Regions from separate parts of the Halomonas sp. FeN2 genome, predicted to be linked through region 2. Evidence: predicted binding sites of a transcription regulator. Region 2 holds the regulator's gene; each other region holds the start of a gene.
What was found. Region 2 encodes FNR, which switches genes on or off when oxygen is low (the NO sensors DNR and NnrR bind a similar motif). Its sites were predicted from a motif close to TTGATNTANATCAA; they were not measured.

Region 1 (7,392 bases), 430 kb from region 2:
CGCCTGCTGGGAATTATCAGCACTGTCTTCAACCCTGCCAACCACAATCAGGCCACGCTGTTGGGCAAACGTTTCCCACTCGTTGTTGATAGCAGGAACCGTAGTGCTGGATGACCAATCACTCCACGGCTTTGAAGTCGTCAGCCAAGCCCTCAGCGGAGCAAGATAATCACCGGCATCCACCAGGAAGCTACCGGGGTAAAGCGGTTCGCGATAACGGCAGTTAATGTGAATGGGCCCAGGGGTACGACGCTGCTGGTCGACGGCTTGATCAAGCGTGCTGAGTAGAAACGCTGCTTTTATCTCAGCATCCGGCGGCGGCAGGTCGTGGTGAACAATGGTGTGGCGGGAGAAAATATCCCGCTGGTCAATCGCCTGATTGCTGCCGTTATTCAGCAGCTCAATGGGGCGGTCGGCGGAGAGCACAATCAGCGGTACGCCGAGCAGCTTGGCTTCCACCACTGCCGGGTAAAGGTTGGCTACAGCGGTGCCTGAGGTAGTGATAATGACGACCGGGCGCTGACTGCCCCGGGCAGTACCGAGCGCCATAAACCCCAGCCCACGCTCATCAAAGTGGCAGTGGCAGCGCAGCCCGGCATGCTCGCTGGCCACCATGGTTAAAGGCGATGAACGAGAGCCTGGCGCCAGTACCACATCGCGCACGCCTAAGCGGTAGAGCTCTTCCAGCATCAGCGCCGCCCACACATGATTAAAGGTGGCGTACTCTTTCAAAAAACCACTCTTCGTAAAACCGTTCGATGTCAGCGCTGTCATCTACGTTATCCCATCCCAAGCAGCGACATAATGTCAGCAATTTTCGTATCCAGTTCGTGCCACTCCTCGTCTGGTTGGGAGCCTGCCACAATGCCTGCACCGGCATACAGGCGAATCGCTTCTGGGCCGATATGGGCGCAGCGAATAGCCACGGCCAAATCGCTGCTGGCGTGGCTAATTCGGCCGAAAACGCCCGCATACCAGCCGCGTTGATGAAGCTCATGCTGGCGAATAAACGCCAGCGCTGTTTCGCGGGGAACACCGCCTACCGCCGGGGTAGGCGGCAGCACTGCCAGCAACTGCTGGTCGGTGACGTCTCGGTGCAACTCGGCGTGAATCAGACGACGGATATGCTGCACCGAGCGCAGCTTAACAATATGCGCCTCGCCCATCTGGACTTGAGAAGAGAGCGGCTCAAGCTGGATCAAAAGCTGCTGATAGACACACTGGTTTTCCAGACTGTTTTTCTTATCGGCAAGCAGTTCATCGGCAAGCGCTTGATCTTGTTGGGCATCCTGCCCACGACGCGTGGTACCCGCCAGCGCCTCGGTCATTAAATGCCGTCCTTCACGCTTGTAGAGCCGTTCCGGCGGACAGCCGATAAAGGCCTCATGGGGGGTAAACTGGACGCCAAAGTGAAAACAGTCGGCGGCACCCGCCTGCCAGCGGGCTAGCAGCGCCCAAGGGCTAGGCGTTTCAGGGGTCGTCAGGCAGGTCTCCCGGGAAAGCACCACCTTGGGCGTATGCACTAGGTGGTCGGGGTTCGTCACCTGTCCCACCCAAGCCACCCACTCTTGTTGGCTAGGGCGATCTTCACGCTGGTAAACCAAAGGCTGCAGGCGAGGCAGCGGCTGCTCTGCTACCAACGCGTCTAAACAGGCATAAGCCTGGGTGATTTCGGCACCGGGGGAGCGGTCATCGAAACGTAGATTAAGTGATAGCGTCGCGCCACCTTGATGGCGTTTAAGCTCGATACGCGGCAGCAAAAAGTGGCAGGCTGGAAAGTGCTCCCACCCCGGCGTACCAGGGTCGAAGGCCATGCCACCAAAATAGTTGGGCTGTTGGCAGCCTGCTTGAGCCAGCGCAGCAAGATCCGCCTGCAGCGCCGCTAACGAATCAAACGCCTTAATCGCCCCCAACACCGCACACTCAACGGCGTTCGTATCACGCGCCTTCCAATAGAGGCGGGGATAAACGCTCTGCACGTTTAGCCACCCCATCAGGTTACCCACCTGGCAGGGGGTAGTTAGGCGGATAAACCCTGTTTTATCGGTTTCACAAAGCGTATCAAGCTGATGCTTGAGGGCTTCAATAGGGTTAGATTGCATAGTTCGCCTGTTAGGCCAGCGTTTTCAATTACCTGCTAACGCCAGCTTGGTACGTTAAGCCTAGCTTCTTCTTTATATAAGGTAGCACCCACCGATCACCGCCAAGCCGCCCTGCATTGGCACCCGCCACCAGTAAAAAGAAAGTCAGCGCAATCATCCATGGATTAGTGGACACCGTGCCTGCCATCAAAAACGACATGTTCATCATGATGGCAAAAAACGCAGCAAATGAGGTCAGTACACCAACGATCAACCCCAGGCCCACTAACACTTCTCCCAACGGTATAATGAAATTAATGACATCCGCATTGGGCAGCGCAAAATTCTCTAGAAAGGCAACATAGTTAGGGTAAACCGCGCTTCCCTCACGCATCACAGGGTTGGCAACAGCATTGCTTAAGAAGCCCTCGGCGTTAAAGCCGCCGGTCATTTTACCAATGCCCAAGGTTAGCCAGGTGATGCCTAAATAGAGCCTTAGCAGCAACCAAACTACCGCCATATATTTGTTATGTCTAAATAAGTCGCCAATCATCGCGTAAACTCCTACTCAAGGGGTGCTTGCAGTGTGAGACAAGATGACGCGGCATATTTTGACTTAGATCTACTTTTCCGCACTTAATCATACATTGCCGAATGTTTATTAAATGAAAACGGTCAACAGGAATATCAACGGAATGGGACAAAATAGTAAGCGCCGCCACTACCAAGCCTGGGTGTTAGCTGCTCGCCCCCGAACGCTCCCGCTAGCCTGTGCTTCCATTCTGCTGGGCAGTGGGCTAGCCGCGAGTGTGGGTGCTCTAAATATGGCAGTACTTGTACTTGCCCTGCTGACCGCTATTGCGCTTCAAGTGCTGTCTAATTTGGCCAATGATTATGGCGATGCCGCATCGGGTGCCGATGACGAACAGCGTATAGGGCCTGCAAGAGCGGTCTCTTCTGGTTTGCTTACCGCGGAAAAAATGCGCACGGGAATGATCGCCACGGCCACGGTTGCCGCGTTATTGGGGCTGTTACTGCTGGTCGCCGCGTTTGGGAATCAGTGGGGGCAAATTCTCATCTTCATTCTTTTAGGGGCTGCTGCCCTGCTGGCAGCGGTAAACTATACCGTTGGGCTAGGGGGAACTCCTTATGGCTACCGAGGGTTTGGGGACATTGCGGTCTTTATATTTTTTGGTCTGCTTGGCGTATTGGGCACCTACTATTTACATGTACAGCAGCTAAGCTGGCTGCCATTTCTACCTGCCGCCGCCTGCGGCCTGCTGGCCACCGCCGTGCTCAATGTGAATAACGTGCGCGATATCGAAAGCGATGCTCGTAACGGCAAGATCACCCTGGCGGTGCGGCTTGGCCGCACTAAGGCGATTAGCTACCACTGGGCGCTGCTGGGATTAGCGCTGCTGCTTACCTTGATCTATTTAGTTGCGCTGCCGGTGCCGTGGGTGGGATGGAGTTGCCTGCTGGTGACCAAACCACTGACTGATGCGGCAAGAACGCTAAGCCATACCCGTGATGGCGAGATGCTAACCAATATGCTGAAGAAAACCGCTATTTCGACGCTGCTCTACAGCGTGCTGCTGTCGATTGGCTTGGCGCTGTTTTAAAGCCCCCAAAGCGGGGCAAGCGCCCCGCTGCCAACCTGCTTCGTTTAGCCGTGCCGCCTTACAGCACCACCTCATAACCTTCAAACTTAGGCGGGCCAAGATAAATACCTTCGGGTGACTTGGCATTTGCATGGGCCTTCCGGAACGCGTCTGACTTAGTCCAGGCGCGGAAGGCTTCTTCCGATTCCCACACGCTGTGGGAGATAAACACGGTGTGATCTTCCTGGCTTTCGCCCTGCAGCATCTTGAACTGTTTGAAGCCCGGCACTTCATCCAGGTGAGAGTCGCGGTTACGCCACACCTCTAAAAAATCCTCTTCACGGCCTGGGGCAATCCGAAAACGGTTCATGGCGATATACATCATTACTCTCCTACGGGTTTGTTCCTGCAGAGTTGATCCTGCTGGGTTGGCCCTGTTGGGTTGATTTGGCAAACGGTAGCTTGATGGTAACGTCACATTTCAGTGGCGAATAGACTTAGCGGCGAATAGCTCTCAACCGTCAGGTATCAGTATTATTAATGGCTAAGGCACCTATCCAGGTCGTTTGGTTCAAACGCGATTTACGTATTCATGATCACGCGCCGCTTTCTAATGCAGCGGCGGCTGGCCCCGTGTTGCCCATATTCGCTATTGAGCCAGAGCAGTGGCAAGCGCCGGATAGTGCCCTGCGCCATTGGCAGTTTGCCGCTGACTCACTTGTCGATCTTTCTCACGCTCTGGAGACACTTGGCCTACCGCTGTGTATTTGGCAGGGCGATATTATCGATTTGCTGAACGCCCTGAAAACCCATTACGGCGAGTTTGCTCTTCACTCCCATGAAGAGACAGGCAACACCTGGAGCTTTGCCCGCGATCTTAGCGTCAAGGCATGGTGCCAACAGCAAGGCGCGCCATGGTATGAAGCACGCCAGCACGGCGTAATACGCGGCCTGAAATCACGGGTGGCAGAGCGCGATGCATGGGAAAAACAGTGGGAAGCGTTAATGACCGCTCCTACCTTCTCAGCCCCGCAAAACGCTCAAGCGGCCGAAGGCTGGCAAGCCTTTCACCATATTGACGTCGAACACCTTCACGGCCTGACGCTAGGATTTGATGCCACGCCCTGCCCCGAGCGCCAGCCTGGTGGCCGCAGCGAAGGCCGCGCAGTGTGGCGCAGCTTTGTAAGCCAGCGCGGGCGGCGCTATCGCGGCTCGCTGTCTAAACCGTTGCTGGCATGGGAATTTGGCTCGCGGCTTTCGCCCCACTTGGCTTGGGGCACACTCTCCATGCGCGAAGTGGTGCAGTCGCTGCGCCGCCAGCGAAAAAAGCATGCTGAAGACACCGCTTGGTCCCGCTCGCTGCGCGCCTTTGCCTCCCGGCTTCACTGGCACTGCCACTTTATTCAAAAGCTGGAAAGCGAGCCGAGCATTGAGTCGCAAACCCTGCACCCGGCGCTGCGCGGCCTGCGAGAGCGTGACCCCGAACATCCTAACCTGATCGCCTGGAAGCGCGGCCAAACCGGCGTACCGCTAGTCGATGCCTGCATGCGCAGCCTGATCGCCACCGGCTGGATCAATTTTCGCATGCGCGCCATGCTGATCTCCCACGCCACTTTTGGCTTAGGGCTGCACTGGTACGAACCAGCATTGCACTTGGCGCGGCTATTTACCGACTTCGAGCCCGGCATTCACTACCCCCAGGTGCAGATGCAGGCAGGCGCAACGGGCACCAACGCACTGCGGGTGTATAACCCCATCAAACAGGCGGAGGATAATGACCCTAGCGGCGAGTTTGTCGCCCGCTGGGTGCCGGAATTAACGGCTCTGCCGTTAGAGTGGCGCGCAAAACCCTGGGCGCTGCCGGAAAGCCTACGCCACCGGTTCGGCTTTCAACCCGGCGAGCACTACCCAATCCCCCACGACTTTGAAGCCGAAGCACGCCACTGGAAGAAGATGCTGTATGAGCTGCGTCGTACGCCGGAAGCCAGGGAATCAAGCCAAGCGATTGTGGATAAGCTCGCCAGCCAGCGACGACCGCCCGCTCAGCGCGCTAAAAAAGCAAAACCCGTCAATCGTCAGCAGCTTTCGCTGTTTGATGATGGAGGGTTGGAAGATACGTAGCGGTTACTCTTGGATAGGTCTCACTAATCTCTTCGACAGAGGGAGTGACCGCATTAGCACCGACTCAACATAGCTGATTAAGCGACCCAGTGCCGGTCATACTCTATTTAATGACGCCATTACCTACTCGCGCCGCATCGGGAAAACCACGACATAAGCAAAACGCTTTTGCTTGTGAGCTTACCGCCTTAATATCTCTAACCAAACGTTTAGGTACACGGTTTTACCTTCCCTGCGTCTCGTTCGAGAAAGATCCGAAATGTACTTGCTCAGTTGACAAGAAAGTTCCTAACGCTTGCAGCATGCGCGCCCATGAAATGGAGCCGAAAGCGCAATGTAATTGGCGCCGCCGTGCCTGCACTGGTTATATTTTGAATGCACGAAACTCGTTGCTTTGCGAAAGATTACAAAGCCCTTTTACCATCCCACATTCTCTGCATTCAGAAATATGCTTATCAAGTAGCTCTAGGGTTAGCAAATCAATCTCCGAAAAATATAATGACTTGGCTTTGCGGCGTGTCGGAACGCCAGCGAATATCCGTCCGCCAACAGCCGCTGGTTATGTGATCTTAGTCTACTCTGGCAGGCCCTCGAACTCTGGTACGTCAACAATCGCCTCGTCCCAAACCGCTCTGCTTGATGTGAAGATGTGCGCAGTTGGCAACACAGATATTTCAGTATCCAAACACCCTGCAGGAACAACGAGCAGGTCTGTAAGTTGGGGGCTTGGTAATGCTGAACCACACGATCTACAGAAGCTTTTGTTGTGGCGAGTACCCGGAAGATTAAAGGAAGTTACAGCATCTACACCCGCCAGCCAGGTCAGTTTAGCTGACTGCGAGAACAAATTTGCCGCATGAGCAGATCCTGTATCTTTTTGGCAATACTCACAATGGCACAGGTAAAAGCTGTCGAAGCCCCCATTGACCTCAAATCTAACTGTGCCACACAGGCAAGAACCAACATGCTTAGTCATAGGATTACCTTCTATGGCTTGCAGGTTACGCACACATAATAAGTATTAGACAGCGCGCTCTATGATTGGATGATCGCATCGGCATGATTGTCCAAAAATGCAGCCTGTCATATTTCCCCAAGTCTTTTATTTTTATTAGGCTGAGTATCCAAAACTCGCACTTCTGCTACATTTGCCAGTGTTCCACGTTGAAAGGGTATCTGTCTTGCTATTTTTAGCATCCACCCTACCAACCCCAGATTAGCACAGGGTACTTAGTTCGACTGATTATCTTAGGTCTAGGCTTTGCCCATAAAAAAGCCCGCCCTCGCCAACAGCTATTGCTGCTTGACGAGGGCGGGCTCGGTACTGCTTAAATGCTGTTAGCCAAGCGCTTCCAGCGACTGCTCGATAATGCTCAAGCCTTCTTCCAACACCGCAGAAGAAACCGTCAGCGGCACCAGAATGCGGATGCTGTTGCCGTAGAAGCCACAGGAAAGCAGGATCAGGCCTTTCTCGCGGGCTTTGGCACAGAGCGCACCGGTGAGCGCTGTGTCAGGTTTTCCTTCGCTATCGAGCAATTCGAACGCCGCCATGGCGCCTAGCTGGCGACCGTGGGCTACGGCGGGGAAGC
Region 2 (7,392 bases):
TAGACGTGCAGAGTGTGCTTGGAGAGGCCACCGCCAGCGCACTGCTGTATATGCGCCTGCAGCGTATTATGGCGGAGGTGGCATAGTAGTCTCCTTCATCGTGGCGAGGGCAGCTTTCCGCGAGGGCGCTGTGAACCCCTCCCTGGGCGCTACTTTTGTCATCCATGACAAAAGACCCTCGCTCCAAGCTACCCTCGCACCGAGATATGGTACAGCGTTCAAAATAGTCATTTTCAATTGCGATATCTTGTGTGGCTACGTCTGATTAGTTGGGTCAGGCGGTGAGTGTTGTTAGAATAGTTATTACTTTTTTATCTCACGCCTTCTACCCTCGGCAGTGCTTATACCATGCAAACTCTTGATCACTTTGATCCTGCTCACCTTAATACGGTTGGAGCCACCCCAGCTGACGCTGAGCACGACCAGCCTGAGCTGGCTGATGCGAAGCAGAAGCGTGAATTTAACAAGCTGCAAAAGCGTCTGCGCCGAGAAGTGGGCAATGCGATCATTGATTACCAAATGATCAATGAAGGCGATCGCGTGATGGTCTGCCTCTCCGGTGGAAAGGACAGCTACACCATGCTGGAGATTTTGCGCAATTTGCAGCGCAATGCGCCGGTCAATTTCTCGCTGGTAGCGGTCAACCTGGATCAAAAACAGCCGGGCTTTCCCGAACACGTACTGCCCGCTTATCTGGATAAGCAGGGCGTGGAGTACCACATTGTCGAGCGCGATACTTACTCGGTGGTGAAAGAGAAAACCCCTGAAGGTAAAACCACCTGCGCGCTCTGTTCACGGCTGCGGCGCGGCTCGCTATATGGTTTCGCTGAAGAGATTGGCGCCAATAAGATTGCCCTAGGCCATCACCGCGAAGATATTCTCGAAACCCTGTTTCTCAATATGTTCTTTGGCGGCAACCTAAAAGCAATGCCGCCCAAGCTGCTATCCGATGATGGTAAGAATATCGTTATTCGGCCGTTGGCCTACTGCAAAGAGGCGGACATCGCCGAATTTTCGCGGCTGATGGCGTTTCCGATTATTCCCTGCAATCTATGTGGCTCCCAGCCCAATATGCAGCGCCAGGTCGTCAAAGAGATGCTCGCGGAGTGGGACAAAAAGTTTCCCGGCCGCCTGGAAAGCATGTTCAAGGCCGTCACCAATATTGCCCCTTCCCAGTTGGCTGACCGCAGCCTGTTCGATTTTGAAGGTCTAGAGGCCAAGCAGGCAGAGCTGCTGGCGGGGCGCATCCAGGCCTTTAACGTCAGCTAACCGTTTGCTCTTCCTCTTCGGCGAGGGTAATCAAACGCTGCATATCGAGAATGTTGACCTCTCGCCCGGAGACCGCCACCACATTCTGTTGCTGAAAGCGGCTTAGTATGCGGCTGACCGTTTCAACCGCGAGGCCCAGATAGTTGCCGATATCAGCCCTGGGCATTGAGAGGCGAAAGCTGTAAGGCGAATAGCCGCGGCGACGAAAACGGTCCGAAAGGGTAATCAAAAAGGTGGCCAGCCGCTGATCGGCGGTTTTGCGCGAGAGTAGGCGCATCATGCGTCGGTCATCGCGCAACTCTTTGCTCATGCTCCGATACAGCTGGCCCCGCAGTTCGGGCAACTCTTCTGAGAGTAAGTCCAGGCGGTCAAAAGGAATCTCACAGACGGTGGTGGTTTCCAGGGCGATAACGCTACCGGGGTAGTGCTCTTCGTCAATGCCATCCAGCCCCACCAGCTCACTGGGTAGGTAGAAATTGGTTAGCTGTTCGCTGCCGTTACCTTCAGCGCTGGTCTGCTTCAAACTGCCCGAACGTACAGCGTAAACGCTGGTAAAGGCGTCGCCCTGACGAAACAGCGGTTCGCCTTTTTTAAGCGGCGCGCGACGACGAATAATGGCGTCAAACTGCCCCACATCATCCAGCTCAAGGGCAAGTGGCAGGCACAGTGAGCTCAAACTGCAGGTTTGGCAGCGAGCTTCATGGAGTAGCGAGCGCCGACGGCTCATGGGTTCCAACATGCTTTGCTCCTTGAGAGAATCCCGCTTATCAATTAGAAAAGCCTTACCTATTGTAGTCGCTTTAGCATGCCTGCTTAAAGATGATTAAACAATCTTTGAGTAACGTTGGCCCGTTTGCTGCGCCAGGTGAGCATCGAACGCCATCGCTATATGGCGAATCAGCAGCCGCCCCATCGGCGTGGCGTTAAGCTGGTCGCCGCTGCGGGTCAGCAGGCCATCCTGCTCGGCGCTCTGCAGGCGCTCAAGCGCTGGCGCAAAGTAGCGGGGGGCATCGATGTTCCAGCGTTGGCTAACGGCGGCCAGATCAATGCCCATATCGCACATCAGCCGCTCAATCACGTCCCGCCGGATCAGGTCGTCATCACTCAACCGCACGCCACGCCCGGTAGCGAGTTGACCCTTATCCAGCGCCGCTTCGTAGCTTGCCAGATCGCTAGGATTCTGCGCATAGACGTCATCAATGCGTGAAATCGCCGAAACGCCAAGCCCGATTAAGTCGCACTGAGCGTGGCTGGAGTAGCCTTGAAAGTTACGCTGTAGCGAGCCTTCGCGCTGAGCAATAGCCAGGCTATCGTCAGGTCGGGCAAAGTGATCCATACCAATATGCACATAGCCTGCTGCGGTGAGCATTTCGATGGTGGTGCGCAGAATCGCCAGTTTCTCATCGCCACCCGGCAAGTCATCGACATTAATACGCCGCTGCGGGGCAAAGCGCTCGGGCATATGTGCGTAATTAAACACTGAAAGGCGCGCCGGGTTGAGCTCGATCACCTGGCGTAGCGTGTCGGCAAAGCTTTTTTCAGTCTGAAATGGCAAACCGTAAATTAGATCGAGATTGAGCGAGCGAAAGCCCAAACGATGCGCCTCATCCATCAGCGTTTCGGTAAGTACCCGAGGTTGAATGCGATTAATCGCTTTCTGCACCAGAGGGTTTAAATCCTGCACGCCCAGGCTAATGCGATTAAAGCCGAGGGATTCGAGATGGCGCAGCGTAAACACATCCGCTTCGCGAGGATCTATTTCAATCGCGTAATCGCGATCAGTCGACGACGAAAGGCCAAAGCGGGCATCCAGGCGATCAATCAGGTCGCCCATCTGGTTCAAGCTGAGAAACGTCGGCGTGCCGCCGCCCCAATGCAGCTGCTCCACCGGTCGTGATGTATCCAAGTGGCGTGCGGTCAGCACCATTTCACGGTCAAGCCGGGCTATATAGGGCTCGGCCAGGGCGGTGTTTTTGGTGGCGATTTTATTACACGCGCAGTAGAAGCAGATTTTGCGGCAGAAGGGCACGTGAACATACAGCGAAAGCGATCGCTTGCTGGCATTGCTACGCTCCAGCGCCTGGGTCAGGTTGCTAGGGGTAAATTGCTCGTGAAACGACAGTGCCGTGGGGTAGGAGGTGTAGCGTGGGCCGCTGGTGTCGTAGCGGCGCAGTAACGCTTCATCCCACACCGGCTGCATAGGGGCTGCGGCAGCTGCGGGTGCAAGAGGCAATGCAGCGGGGGCATGAACGGGCATGAAGGGGCGCTCCGACGTTAGGAAATGCCGCTAGCCTAACCCGCGACGAAGGCGTAAAGGTTGAGCCACGTCATGCTATTAGAGATTGTGTGCGGTGAGTGTCCACAGCTGCCACAGCGCAAAAGCGATAATTGTCAGCGCTGCCACACTGCGGGTCGCGGGGTGACGTATCAAATGACTGAGTTGGCGGGCAGCGAGGCCAGTGGCAAGTAGTGCAGGCAGGGTGCCAAGCCCAAAGGCGCCCATGAGTAGCGCGCCCTGAAGCGGGTCGGCAATCGCCAGGCTCCAGGCCAGCATGGAGTAGACCAAACCACAGGGGAGCCAGCCCCAGAGTGCCCCCAGGGCAAAGGCTTGGGGAAGGTGCACCACGGGCATTAAGCGACGCCCCACGGGCTCAATAAAGCGCCATAGGCGGCGGCCTACGGCCTCAATTTTGAGCAGCCCTTTCCACCAGTTGGCGATATACAGTGCCATTAAGATCAGCATCAGCGCGGCAAATATCTGCAGCAGCAGGCGTGCCGTAGCAGAAAGGGAAAACAGCGTGCCTAGCAGCGCCACCAGCGCGCCTGCGCTCATATAGCTAATAATACGGCCTGCGTTATAGCTGAGCAGCAGGCCCCCCATGCGTGCCGGGTGGCGCATGCTAGGGGGTACTGCAAAGGTGAGCGCACTCATAATGCCGCCACACATGCCGATACAGTGGGCGCCACCCATCAAGCCGAACACAAACGCCGCCATGAGCGGCGGCAGATCGAGCCCCGTCGGATTCATGAACGGGGCTCTGGGTCGTCGGGTGAGTTTGCATCGGCTGGCGCAGCGTTTTTTTGCTTGGTTTGCTGACGCTGGCGGCGCTGCTCGGGGCTGAGGTCGTTTTCATCCTCATCAAATAGAATCCGGTGCGCCGGACCTTCTAAGTCGTCGAACTGATCATTTTTCACCGCCCAGAAAAACGCCCAGACGGCCAGGCCGAGCAAAATCAGCGAGAGTGGAATTAGCAGGTATAGAATCGTCATGCGGTTACCGGTGTTGAAGTGTCGAGCGCTGGCGCGGGCTGGGTGCGCCAGCGAGACAGTCGCAGCGCATTACCCACTACCACTAACGAACTAAGCGACATACCAATCGCGGCTAGCCAGGGCGGCACCAGCCCCATCGCTGCAAGCGGTAGTGCCGAAAAGTTGTAGCATACTGACCAAATCATGTTCTGGCGCATGATACGCCGCGTCGCGCGGGAAATCTCAATGGCCTCAAAAATCCGCATCAGGCGCGGGCTGAGTAGTACCGCGTCCGCGCGGGTGCGGGCTAGGTCAGTTGCGCCATTCATGGCAATCGCCACATCGGCTCCGGCTAACACCGGCACGTCGTTAATGCCGTCACCAATCATCACCACGGTTTCGCCTGCGGCTTGGAGCTCTTTCATCCGGGCTAGCTTGCCTTCCGGGCTGGTGCCCGCATGCCAGGTGGCAATATCAAGTTGGTTGGCCAAGCTTTCCACGGCATCCTGGGTATCGCCAGAGAGCAGCTCAACGCTTAACCCCAGGGCCTGGAGGGCTTTGATCGTTGCCGCAGCGTCATCGCGGACGCCGTCGTGCAAGCCGAACCAGGCGCGGGGCGCACCGTTTTCGCTAAGCAGCAACCACTGGCCTTTGGCAGGCGCCGCTATGACGTCATCCACGGCGCCATTTATTGCGCTATCCAATGCAAATTCGGGCTTACCCAACCGCCAACGAGCACCGTTTAGGCTCCCTTCGAGCCCTTGCCCGGTGTGGCTGTGAATATCTTTGGCTTGCAGGGTAGCCTCCCGGAACGGCCGAAAGGCGCGGGCGATCGGGTGTTCCGAGTGGGCTTCAAGGGCGGCGGCAATGGCCCGTGCACGCTCGGCGGTTAATTCACCAAAGGGCTGGGTTTGGGTAAGGTGCATTTCGCCGCGGGTTAGGGTGCCGGTTTTATCAAAGATCACCCGGGTCACGTTAGAGAGCGTCTCCATAGCATCGGCGCGGGTGATCAATACGCCGCGCTTACGCAGTTGGCCGTGACCGGCGGTCAGTGCTGCTGGGGTGGCCAGCGCCAGCGCGCAGGGGCAGGTTACCACCAGCACCGAAAGTAGCACCCAGAGCATCCGTGAGGGGTCGATAAACCACCAGGCGATAGTCACGCAGGCTGTGACCACTAGCAGGCGCAGCACGAATAGGTGCGCCATACGCGCAGCCATCTGGGCAAGCCTAGGGCGGCTGGCAAAGGCACGGTCGGTAAGATCGACGATACCCGCGACACGGGCATCGCGCCCGGCGTGGGTCACCCTGATGACCAGTGGGTTTTCCATGTTTTGGCTACCGCCAGTAATCGGGTCGCCCATCCGGCGAGTAACCGGTAGGTATTCACCGGTCAGCATCGATTCATCCAGGCTCGATTCGCCCTCTTCAATGATGCCATCAGCAGGTACGCCATGGCCGGGCTTGATCAATACACGGTCACCTGGGGCAAGTTCGCTGGCAGGCAGAATGCGCTCGCTGCCGTCGCTTTCCAGGCGCGTGGCCGAAATCGGCAGCACGCCGCTCAAGGCATTGCCGCTATGCCCACTGCGGCGTCTGGCACGGCCTTCCACGTAGCGGCCAAACAGCAAAAAAAAGGTGAACATGGCCACCGAGTCAAAATAGACCTCGCCGACGTCGAATAGCACGGCATAGCTGCTAGCAAGATAAGCGCCACCAATGGCTAACGAGACCGGTACGTCCATGCCCAGTACGCCGGTGCGCAGGTCGCGCAGGGCGTTGCGGAAAAACGGCTGGGCGGAAAAAAACACCACCGGTGTGGCCAGGGCAAAGGAGAGCCAGTGAAACAGCGCGTAGAAGTCGTCGCTGATTTCACCGGGGCCGGAGACATAGATCGGGATAGAGAACATCATCACCTGCATCATGCCGACAGCGGCGATGATCAGCCGACGCACGTTCATACGCTCTTCATGCTGCATGCGCGTCTGAGCCTGATCTGGCTCGTAGGGCTGGGCGTCGTAGCCAATGGCGGCCAGTTCTGCCAGTAGTTGCGAGAGTTTCAATTGCTGGGGATCCCAGCTCACTCGCAGGCGGTGGTGGGTTAAATTCACCGCGCTGGAGGCAATCCCTGTTAAAGCATTTAAACGGTGTTCGATCAGCCAGGCACAGGCGGCACAGGTAATGCCTTCGATGGCGAGGGTCGCTTTGACATTGCCCTCATCGCCGTCGGGGTGAACAAACTGCGCCTGCAGGCCGGGGTCGTCAAACACCGACCAGGTATCGGCCTTGGCAGCCTGGCGCTCATCCGGACGTTCGGGCAGTTCGGTGCGGTAGCGGTAGTAACTTTCTAAACCACCGTCGACGATGGCATGAGCCACTGCCTCGCAGCCAGGGCAGCAGAGCGGATGGGCATGATCATCAAGGGTAATCGACCAGGGAGCCCCAGCGGGCACCGGGTTACCACAGTGATAGCAGGGCGCAGGAGTCGTTACATCCGTTACATCGCTCATTCGCTTTCTGTACGCCCTCCTGGCAGTAGCGCGACGCTGTTTTCATCGGGGAACGTAGCCTCACCGGTAAGGCGCCAATCGGCATTTTCCAGCGCGGGTTGAATCTGTAGATACCAGCGGTAACGCAGGTTGTCAGGGCCTTGGGTGATATAGCGCCCATCGCGGACATGCTCAAGTACAAAGGATTGATCACGGTCATCTTCGGTCGGGAAGATAAGATCTAAATAAAGTCTGTCCGGTCGCGCATCGCCGCTTAAATCAATCACAATGTCGCTGGTAAGCGGATCAAGGCGTAAATCTGCGCTTAGGTTTAACTCTCGGGCACGGTCTTGCTTGGCAAGTACCATATTGATGGCTTTACCATGCT
Region 3 (7,392 bases), 1.1 Mb from region 2:
GCTGGCACGCAGTTGGCGACCCGGTGCGAAGCTGCCATCTTCACGCACTTCCAGTTCCACCAGGAACGGCATATCGGTATAACGCCGCACATAGTCAGTGAAGTAAGCACTCGGGTAATCGAGGTGGAACTCTTTGAGGATGACATGGCCCATGGCCATCGCCAGGGCGGCATCGGTGCCCTGTTTGGCGGATAGCCATTCGTCAGTGAGTTTGGAGACTTCGGCATAATCCGGAGTGATCGAAACCGTCTTGGTGCCCTTGTAACGTACTTCGGTAAAGAAGTGGGCATCCGGGGTACGCGTCTGGGGCACGTTGGAGCCCCAGGCGATGATGTAGCCGGAGTTGTACCAGTCTGCGGACTCGGGAACGTCAGTCTGCTCGCCCCAGGTCATTGGCGAGGCCGGCGGCAAATCGCAGTACCAGTCGTAGAAGCTCATGCAGACGCCACCAATCAGCGAGAGGTAGCGGCTACCCGCGGCGTAGCTGACCATCGACATGGCAGGAATAGGCGAGAAGCCAAGAATACGGTCGGGGCCATACTGCTTGGCGGTGTAAACGTTAGAGGCCGCCACCAGCTCGTTGAGCTCGTCCCAGTTACCGCGAACGAAGCCGCCCATGCCGCGAGCACGCTTGTACTGTTTGGTCTTGGCGGGGTCTTCGACAATAGACGCCCAGGCATCTACCGGGTCTGGATTAGCCTTGAGCGCTTCGCGCCATAGCGCCAGCAGCGGCTTGCGGATCAACGGGTACTTGAGGCGGTTGGCGCTGTACAGATACCAGGAGTAACTGGCGCCGCGGGGGCAGCCACGCGGCTCATGGTTAGGCAGGTCGGGACGGGTACGGGGGTAGTCAGTCTGCTGGGTTTCCCAGGTAACTAAACCGTTTTTGACGTAGATCTTCCAGCTACAGGAGCCGGTGCAGTTCACCCCGTGGGTGCTACGCACTACCTTGTCGTGTTGCCAGCGGGCACGATAACTATCTTCCCACTGGCGGGATTCGCTGCGTAGCTCACCGTGTTCGTTGGCAAAAGGCTCGCGGGACTTGCGGAAGAAATTCAGCCGATCTATGAAGTGACTCATGGTCGATCTCCAGGCTCCTCGGAAATTTGCATACCCGACAGTGCGGGTTCCATGGAGTGGATTCTGCGTGATCGACAAGCGAATTACTGCGTGATTACCTCCATATACACCCTATCTACCCCCAAGGTGATAGAGCGGCCAACGTAAAGGAATAGACGGTTGGCGCTGTTGAAATTACACCGTGCGCGAATAACGGTTTTCCGTTGGTTTCAGGTAGGCGTCGAACGCCATGGCCAGGTTGCGGATCATCAATCGCCCCGACGGCAGCACCTCGATTTCATGGTCGCGCAAAGCAATTAGTCCGTCGTCCGCCATCTCTTCGAGGCTCGCCAAGGCACTCGCGAAGTAGCTGCTAAAATCGATATCGTGTCGGGCCTCGATAGCGGCAAATTCAAGACGGCCGTGACACATCAGGGTATTAATGACATCGCGGCGCAGGCGATCGTCATCGCTAAGGCGATAGCCACGGAAGACCGGTAAACGCCCTTCATCCAAACGATGCTGATACTGGGCCGTTTCCTTGACGTTCTGGCTGTAGGTATCGCCCACCTTGCCAATCGAGGTAATGCCCAGCCCAATCATGTCGCAGTCGGCGTGGGTAGAGTAGCCCTGAAAATTGCGCTGCAGAGTGCCATTTTCACGGGCCAGGCTCAGCTCGTCATTCGGAAGGGCGAAGTGATCCATGCCGATGTAGACATATCCTGCAGAGGTCAGCCGGTTAATCGTAAGCTCCAGTAGCTCCAGCTTGCGCTCGGGGGGCGGCATGTCTTCGGGGCGAATTAGCCGCTGAGCTTTAAACAGTTCGGGCAGATGGGCGTAGCTATAAGCGGCAATGCGATCCGGTTGCAGGTCAATAATCTTGGTTAGGGTCGTATCGAAACTCGCCACCGTCTGCAGCGGTAAACCGTAGATCAGGTCAACGCTGACCGATTCAAACCCCGCCTCGCGGGCAGCCTTGACCAGGGATACCACCTGCTCTTCGCTCTGGACGCGATTGACCGCTTGCTGCACGTCGTGATCGAAGTCCTGAACCCCAAAGCTCAACCGATTGAAGCCCAGCGCGTAGAGCTCGTACACCTGTTCGGGGGTCACGGTGCGGGGGTCTACCTCCAGCGAGAATTCGCGCTCTTCAGGTGCAGCGAAGTGAAAAGCCTCGTCCAGCGCCGCCATCAGTTCGCTTAGCTGGGCGTTGCTTAAGTAGGTTGGGGTGCCGCCGCCCAGGTGTAATTGGGTCATTTGCCGAGTGGTATCGAACAGCGCTCCCTGAACACGTATCTCCTGTTTTAACCACTCCAGGTATTCGGCGGCTCGCTCGGTATTATGAGTAATGATTTTGTTGCAGGCGCAGTAGTAGCACAGGCTTTTGCAGAACGGGATATGCACATAGACCGAAAGCGGCTTGGGTACTGCGACCCGATTACTGCGCTCGGCGGCGCTACGGTAATCATCCTCGGCAAACGCGGCATGAAACTGGGGCGCAGTGGGATACGAAGTGTACCGCGGGCCTGGGCGGTCATATTTCTCTACCAGGGGGCGATTGAAGAGCAGTTCATCTTGCATGATCGAAATTGGTCTCTGAAAAGGGGCTCTAGAAGAGTTCTCTGAAAAAGGTCTCTTAAAAAGATCTCTTAAAAAGATCTCTGGAAGTGGGTGCAGCAAGCATTGGTTAATATTCATACAATATACGTTTTAAAAACTGCCTGCATCCAGCTTGCCTACTCTGCAGCGTTATCCGCTTTTGAAAGCCACCCCGATATGACCTGTGTCAAAAGCTGACAAAAAATAGGTGACTAAAATGCTCGGACTTTTCCCGCAAGGAGTCTCGCTATGGAGCTTGTATGTCCCGCTGGCAACCTACCCGCCCTAAAGCGCGCTGTAGATGAAGGTGCCGACGCTGTCTACTTCGGCTTCCAGAACATCACCAACGCACGGCAATTCGCCGGGCTAAACTTTACTGACAAACGTGCCCGCGAGGGGATTGATTACGCCCACCGACATGGCAAACGCGTTTTTTGCGCTATTAATACCTATCCCCAGCCCGATGGCTGGCAACACTGGACTCGGGCCGTGGATCAGGCCGCGGAACTGGGCGTGGATGCGCTGATTCTCGCCGATATGGGGCTGCTCGACTACGCTACTCGCCATCACCCCGAGATCTCGCGGCACCTTTCAGTGCAGGGTTCGGCGACCAGCCATGAAGCGCTACGCTTTTACCACCAGCATTTCGGCATCAAGCGCGCCGTACTGCCAAGGGTGCTGTCAATCACTCAGGTACGCGACCTGGCCAAGCAAACACCGGTAGAACTGGAGGTGTTCGCTTTCGGCAGTCTGTGCATCATGGCCGAAGGACGCTGCTATCTCTCCTCCTACCTGACCGGCGAATCGCCCAATACCCGGGGCGTCTGCTCGCCAGCAGCCCATGTCCGCTGGGAAGAAACGCCTGAGGGCTTAGAGTCGCGCCTTAACAATGTTCTTATCGACCGCTACGCCGAAGGCGAGCGCGCGGGCTACCCCACCCTATGCAAGGGTCGCTTCGAGGTGGCGGGGGAGACCTATCACGCCATTGAGGAACCCACCAGCCTCAATACCCTGGAGCTATTGCCGGAACTACGCGACCTGGGTATTAGCGCCGTCAAAATTGAAGGCCGTCAGCGCAGCCCCGCCTATGTCTCTAAAGTGGCCGGGATCTGGCGTCAGGCGCTCAACCGCCTAGAGGATCAGCCTGAGCGCTTTGATCCAGAACCCGCCTGGATGGCCGGCCTTGCCGAGCTCTCCGAAGGTGCCATCACTACCCTAGGCGCCTACGAACGCCGCTGGAAATAGGAGCCTACTATGCCGAACACTACACCTCCCCCATCACCGACCTTATCAACCGGCCCTCTTCAACTCTCCCTCGGGCCGGTGCTTTTTTACTGGACTCGGCAACGCTACGCCGACTTCTACCGCGAGGCAGCCGACTGGCCGGTAGAGATAATTACCCTTGGCGAAACCGTCTGCTCGCGGCGCCGCGACATGAAACTGGACGACTGGCTAGGCATTGGGCGCGAACTCACCCAGGCGGGCAAGCAGGTGGTACTCGCCAGCCAGACACTAATCGAGTCCGAAGCCGATCTGCGTGACTTACGCAAGCTGTGTGACAACGGCGACTTCATTGTCGAGGCCAATGACCAGAGTGCCCTGCAGCGACTCTCCAGTGCTGGGCTGCCGTTTATCGCCGGTGCCGCGCTGAACCTCTACAATCCGGCGACGCTGGGCGTCATGGCACGTGCTGGAATGAAGCGCTGGCAAGCGCCGGTGGAAATGTCACAGCAAGATTTGGCCAAGCTTATTCACGATTGCCACCAGGCAGGCATTCCCCATCCATGCGAAGTATTCGCCTACGGGCATCTCCCCTTGGCCTGGTCATCACGCTGCTTTACCGCCCGGCGCCACCAAACGCCTAAAGACCGCTGCAAGTTCGTCTGCCAAAAGTACCCCGAAGGCTTGGTGCTACGTTCACAAGAATCCCGCGATGTTTTTACCCTGAACGGTATTCAAACCCTTTCCAGCGCCTGCCAGGATCTGCGCCATGAACTGACGGTCATGGTGGATATGGGGGTATCAGTGGCACGTCTCAGCCCACGGGCGGAAGGCATGGCCATGGTAGTCAAGGCTTTCGACAAGGCCCGCCACGGCAGGTTACCTACTCCCGATCCTTTAACGCTGGTGGATGCTGAAATCTGCGACGGTTACTGGTATGGCCGACCGGGTATGGATAACACCCGCACGATGATTGGCTAAAGCCATAGCCTAGGCGCCACCACGTCTTACTATTTTTCCCCACCATTTTTGATCTGGATCATTTATTGCAAAATCCTGAACGCTTACCCTTTAACACCACATATAGTATTTATTTTTATTAAAGTTAGCATATATAGGTGAATTGGGTGAAAAGCTCCACAAGCGTTCAGGTAGCAAAGCATCATATTGACGTCGCCCCGACGGTCAATGAGTACCTCCAACGCGCCGACTGGCGTGTTCACGCCAATGCCAACCAGGGCTATTCATTGGGCGGTTTAATCCTCAACGTCTCGGGCAAGTTGATAGCCAACTACTGGCTCGATGAGATTTACCCCCACGCCGTGGGGGAAGCTCATAGGGAAGGTGATTTGCATATTCACGACCTGGATATGCTGTGCGGCTATTGCGCCGGCTGGTCGCTGCGTACTTTGCTGCTAGAGGGATTCAATGGGGTGCCGGGACGAGCCGAAAGCAACCCGCCCCGCCACCTCTCAAGTGCCCTCGGGCAAATGGTTAATTTTCTTGGCACCTTGCAGAACGAGTGGGCCGGGGCACAAGCCTTCAGCTCTTTCGATACCTACCTGGCCCCCTACGTGCGCAAGGACGGCCTCACCTATGCACAGGTCAAGCAGGCGCTTCAGGAATTCATCTACAACCTCAATGTGCCTTCGCGCTGGGGTAGCCAGACGCCCTTCACCAACCTAACCTTCGACTGGGTTTGCCCCGACGACTTGCGCCAACAGGTACCGGTTATCGGTGGAGAGGAGCAGCCGTTCAGTTACGGCGAACTGCAGGTTGAAATGGACTTGATCAACCGAGCCTATTTGGAAGTCATGGAGGCCGGTGACCGCCACGGGCGTGTGTTCACCTTCCCGATACCCACTTATAACATCACCCATGATTTCGACTGGGAAAGCGACAACGCCGAGCGGCTCTTCGCACTGACCGCCAAGTACGGTCTGCCCTACTTTCAAAACTTTCTAAATTCGGATCTGGAACCTCACATGGTGCGTTCCATGTGCTGCCGCCTGCAGCTTGATTTGAGTGAGCTGCTCAAACGCGGTAACGGTCTGTTCGGCAGCGCGGAGCAAACCGGATCGTTGGGAGTAGTGACGATCAACTGCGCCCGGCTGGGTTACCGCTTTGCCGGCGACCGGGCCGGGCTGTTCAGCGAGCTGGATCGCCTACTGTCGCTCGGGCGCGATAGCCTCGAACTCAAGCGCGAGCGCATTCAGCAACTAATGGATCAGGGGCTCTACCCCTTTACCCAGCGCTACCTGGGCACGTTACGCAATCATTTCTCCACTCTGGGTGTGAATGGGCTTAACGAAATGGTGCGCAACTTTACTGGGGATCGCTGCGATATCGCCGACGCCCAAGGGCTGCAGCTGGCGCTGGATCTTCTTGACCACGTCCGGGAGCGGATGCGCGAATTTCAAGAACAGACCGGCCATATGTATAACCTTGAAGCTACCCCTGCAGAGGGCACCACTCACCGCTTTGCCCGGGAGGATCTGACTCGCTTTCCTGACATAATTCAGGCCGGTACACCCGAGGCGCCCTACTACACCAATTCCAGCCAATTGCCGGTGGGCCATACCGATGATCCCTTTGAGGCACTGAGCCATCAAGACCCCTTACAGACTCGCTATACCGGTGGCACGGTATTGCATCTCTATATGCGCGAACGGATTACCTCGGCCTCCGCCTGTCGCAAGCTGGTTAAAACGGCGCTCTCTCACTTTCGCTTACCCTACCTCACAGTGACACCCACCTTTTCGATCTGCCCGGTGCATGGCTACCTGGCGGGTGAACATGAGTTCTGCCCCAAGTGCGACGAAGCACTGTGGGCAAAAACGGCGAGCGCAATTGACGCCGCCACGGCTTGAGGCATTTGCCTCACTTTTTATCAACTCGTTTAAGGAACACGCTAATGCAAACCTCTCAATATGCTAGCTTGCCCACTGAGCAGCGCCAGCGCTGCGAAGTCTGGACCCGCGTCATGGGTTACCACCGCCCGGTAAGTCAGTTCAATATCGGCAAACGTGCCGAACACCAGGAGCGACGCCATTTTACTGAAGCCGCCGCCTCTCGGTAGCTAGCCTTCACTTTTCTCTAACGACGGCTGGGGGGTCTGGCGACAGGCGCCCCAGCAGAGGGATATCACTATGGCTATGCAGACGACACTTGACGACATCACAACTAAATTATCTTCGATTCGGCTGCCGATTGCCGGCCTTGTGCCCATGACCACCCTGGATTATCCCAATCATCTGGCGTGCGTTGTCTTTCTCCAAGGCTGCCCGCTACGCTGCGGCTACTGCCACAATCCCAACATGATCCCGCCGCGCCGAGGTGAACCCCAGGAGTGGCAAGCGATACTGGAATTCCTGAGCACCCGGCAAGGCCTGCTGGAGGCGGTGGTTTTCAGCGGTGGTGAGCCCACCCTGAATGCCGATTTGTACGATGCAGTAAAGGAAGTGAAAGCATTGGGCTTTGAGGTGGGACTACATACCGCCGGCCCTTATCCTG

Region 1: the regulator FNR is predicted to act here: its motif matches at 2,693-2,706, upstream of KF947_RS08200 (1,4-dihydroxy-2-naphthoate polyprenyltransferase).
Region 3: the regulator FNR is predicted to act here: its motif matches at 2,836-2,849, upstream of hemN (oxygen-independent coproporphyrinogen III oxidase).

Annotation. Positions count from the first base shown of each region.
Region 1 is NZ_CP074200.1:1,766,383-1,773,774, forward strand. Features, by position in the region: gene menD (2-succinyl-5-enolpyruvyl-6-hydroxy-3-cyclohexene-1-carboxylic-acid synthase) at 1-774, opposite strand, end outside; gene KF947_RS08190 (isochorismate synthase MenF) at 780-2,102, opposite strand; gene KF947_RS08195 (DoxX family protein) at 2,131-2,634, opposite strand; gene KF947_RS08200 (1,4-dihydroxy-2-naphthoate polyprenyltransferase) at 2,777-3,703, shown strand; gene KF947_RS08205 (antibiotic biosynthesis monooxygenase family protein) at 3,762-4,064, opposite strand; gene KF947_RS08210 (cryptochrome/deoxyribodipyrimidine photo-lyase family protein) at 4,223-5,803, shown strand; gene KF947_RS08215 (GFA family protein) at 6,378-6,779, opposite strand; gene gabT (4-aminobutyrate--2-oxoglutarate transaminase) at 7,142-7,392, opposite strand, start outside.
Region 2 is NZ_CP074200.1:1,332,953-1,340,344, reverse strand. Features, by position in the region: gene KF947_RS06305 (DNA polymerase III subunit epsilon) at 1-86, shown strand, start outside; gene ttcA (tRNA 2-thiocytidine(32) synthetase TtcA) at 349-1,269, shown strand; gene fnr (fumarate/nitrate reduction transcriptional regulator Fnr) at 1,262-2,008, opposite strand; gene hemN (oxygen-independent coproporphyrinogen III oxidase) at 2,093-3,526, opposite strand; gene KF947_RS06285 (sulfite exporter TauE/SafE family protein) at 3,605-4,297, opposite strand; gene ccoS (cbb3-type cytochrome oxidase assembly protein CcoS) at 4,294-4,539, opposite strand; gene KF947_RS06275 (heavy metal translocating P-type ATPase) at 4,536-7,025, opposite strand; gene KF947_RS06270 (FixH family protein) at 7,022-7,392, opposite strand, start outside.
Region 3 is NZ_CP074200.1:263,300-270,691, forward strand. Features, by position in the region: gene KF947_RS01240 (nitrate reductase subunit alpha) at 1-1,080, opposite strand, end outside; gene hemN (oxygen-independent coproporphyrinogen III oxidase) at 1,255-2,640, opposite strand; gene ubiU (ubiquinone anaerobic biosynthesis protein UbiU) at 2,908-3,903, shown strand; gene KF947_RS01255 (U32 family peptidase) at 3,913-4,860, shown strand; gene KF947_RS01260 (ribonucleoside triphosphate reductase) at 4,998-6,749, shown strand; gene nrdD (anaerobic ribonucleoside-triphosphate reductase) at 6,794-6,958, shown strand; gene KF947_RS01265 (anaerobic ribonucleoside-triphosphate reductase activating protein) at 7,029-7,392, shown strand, end outside.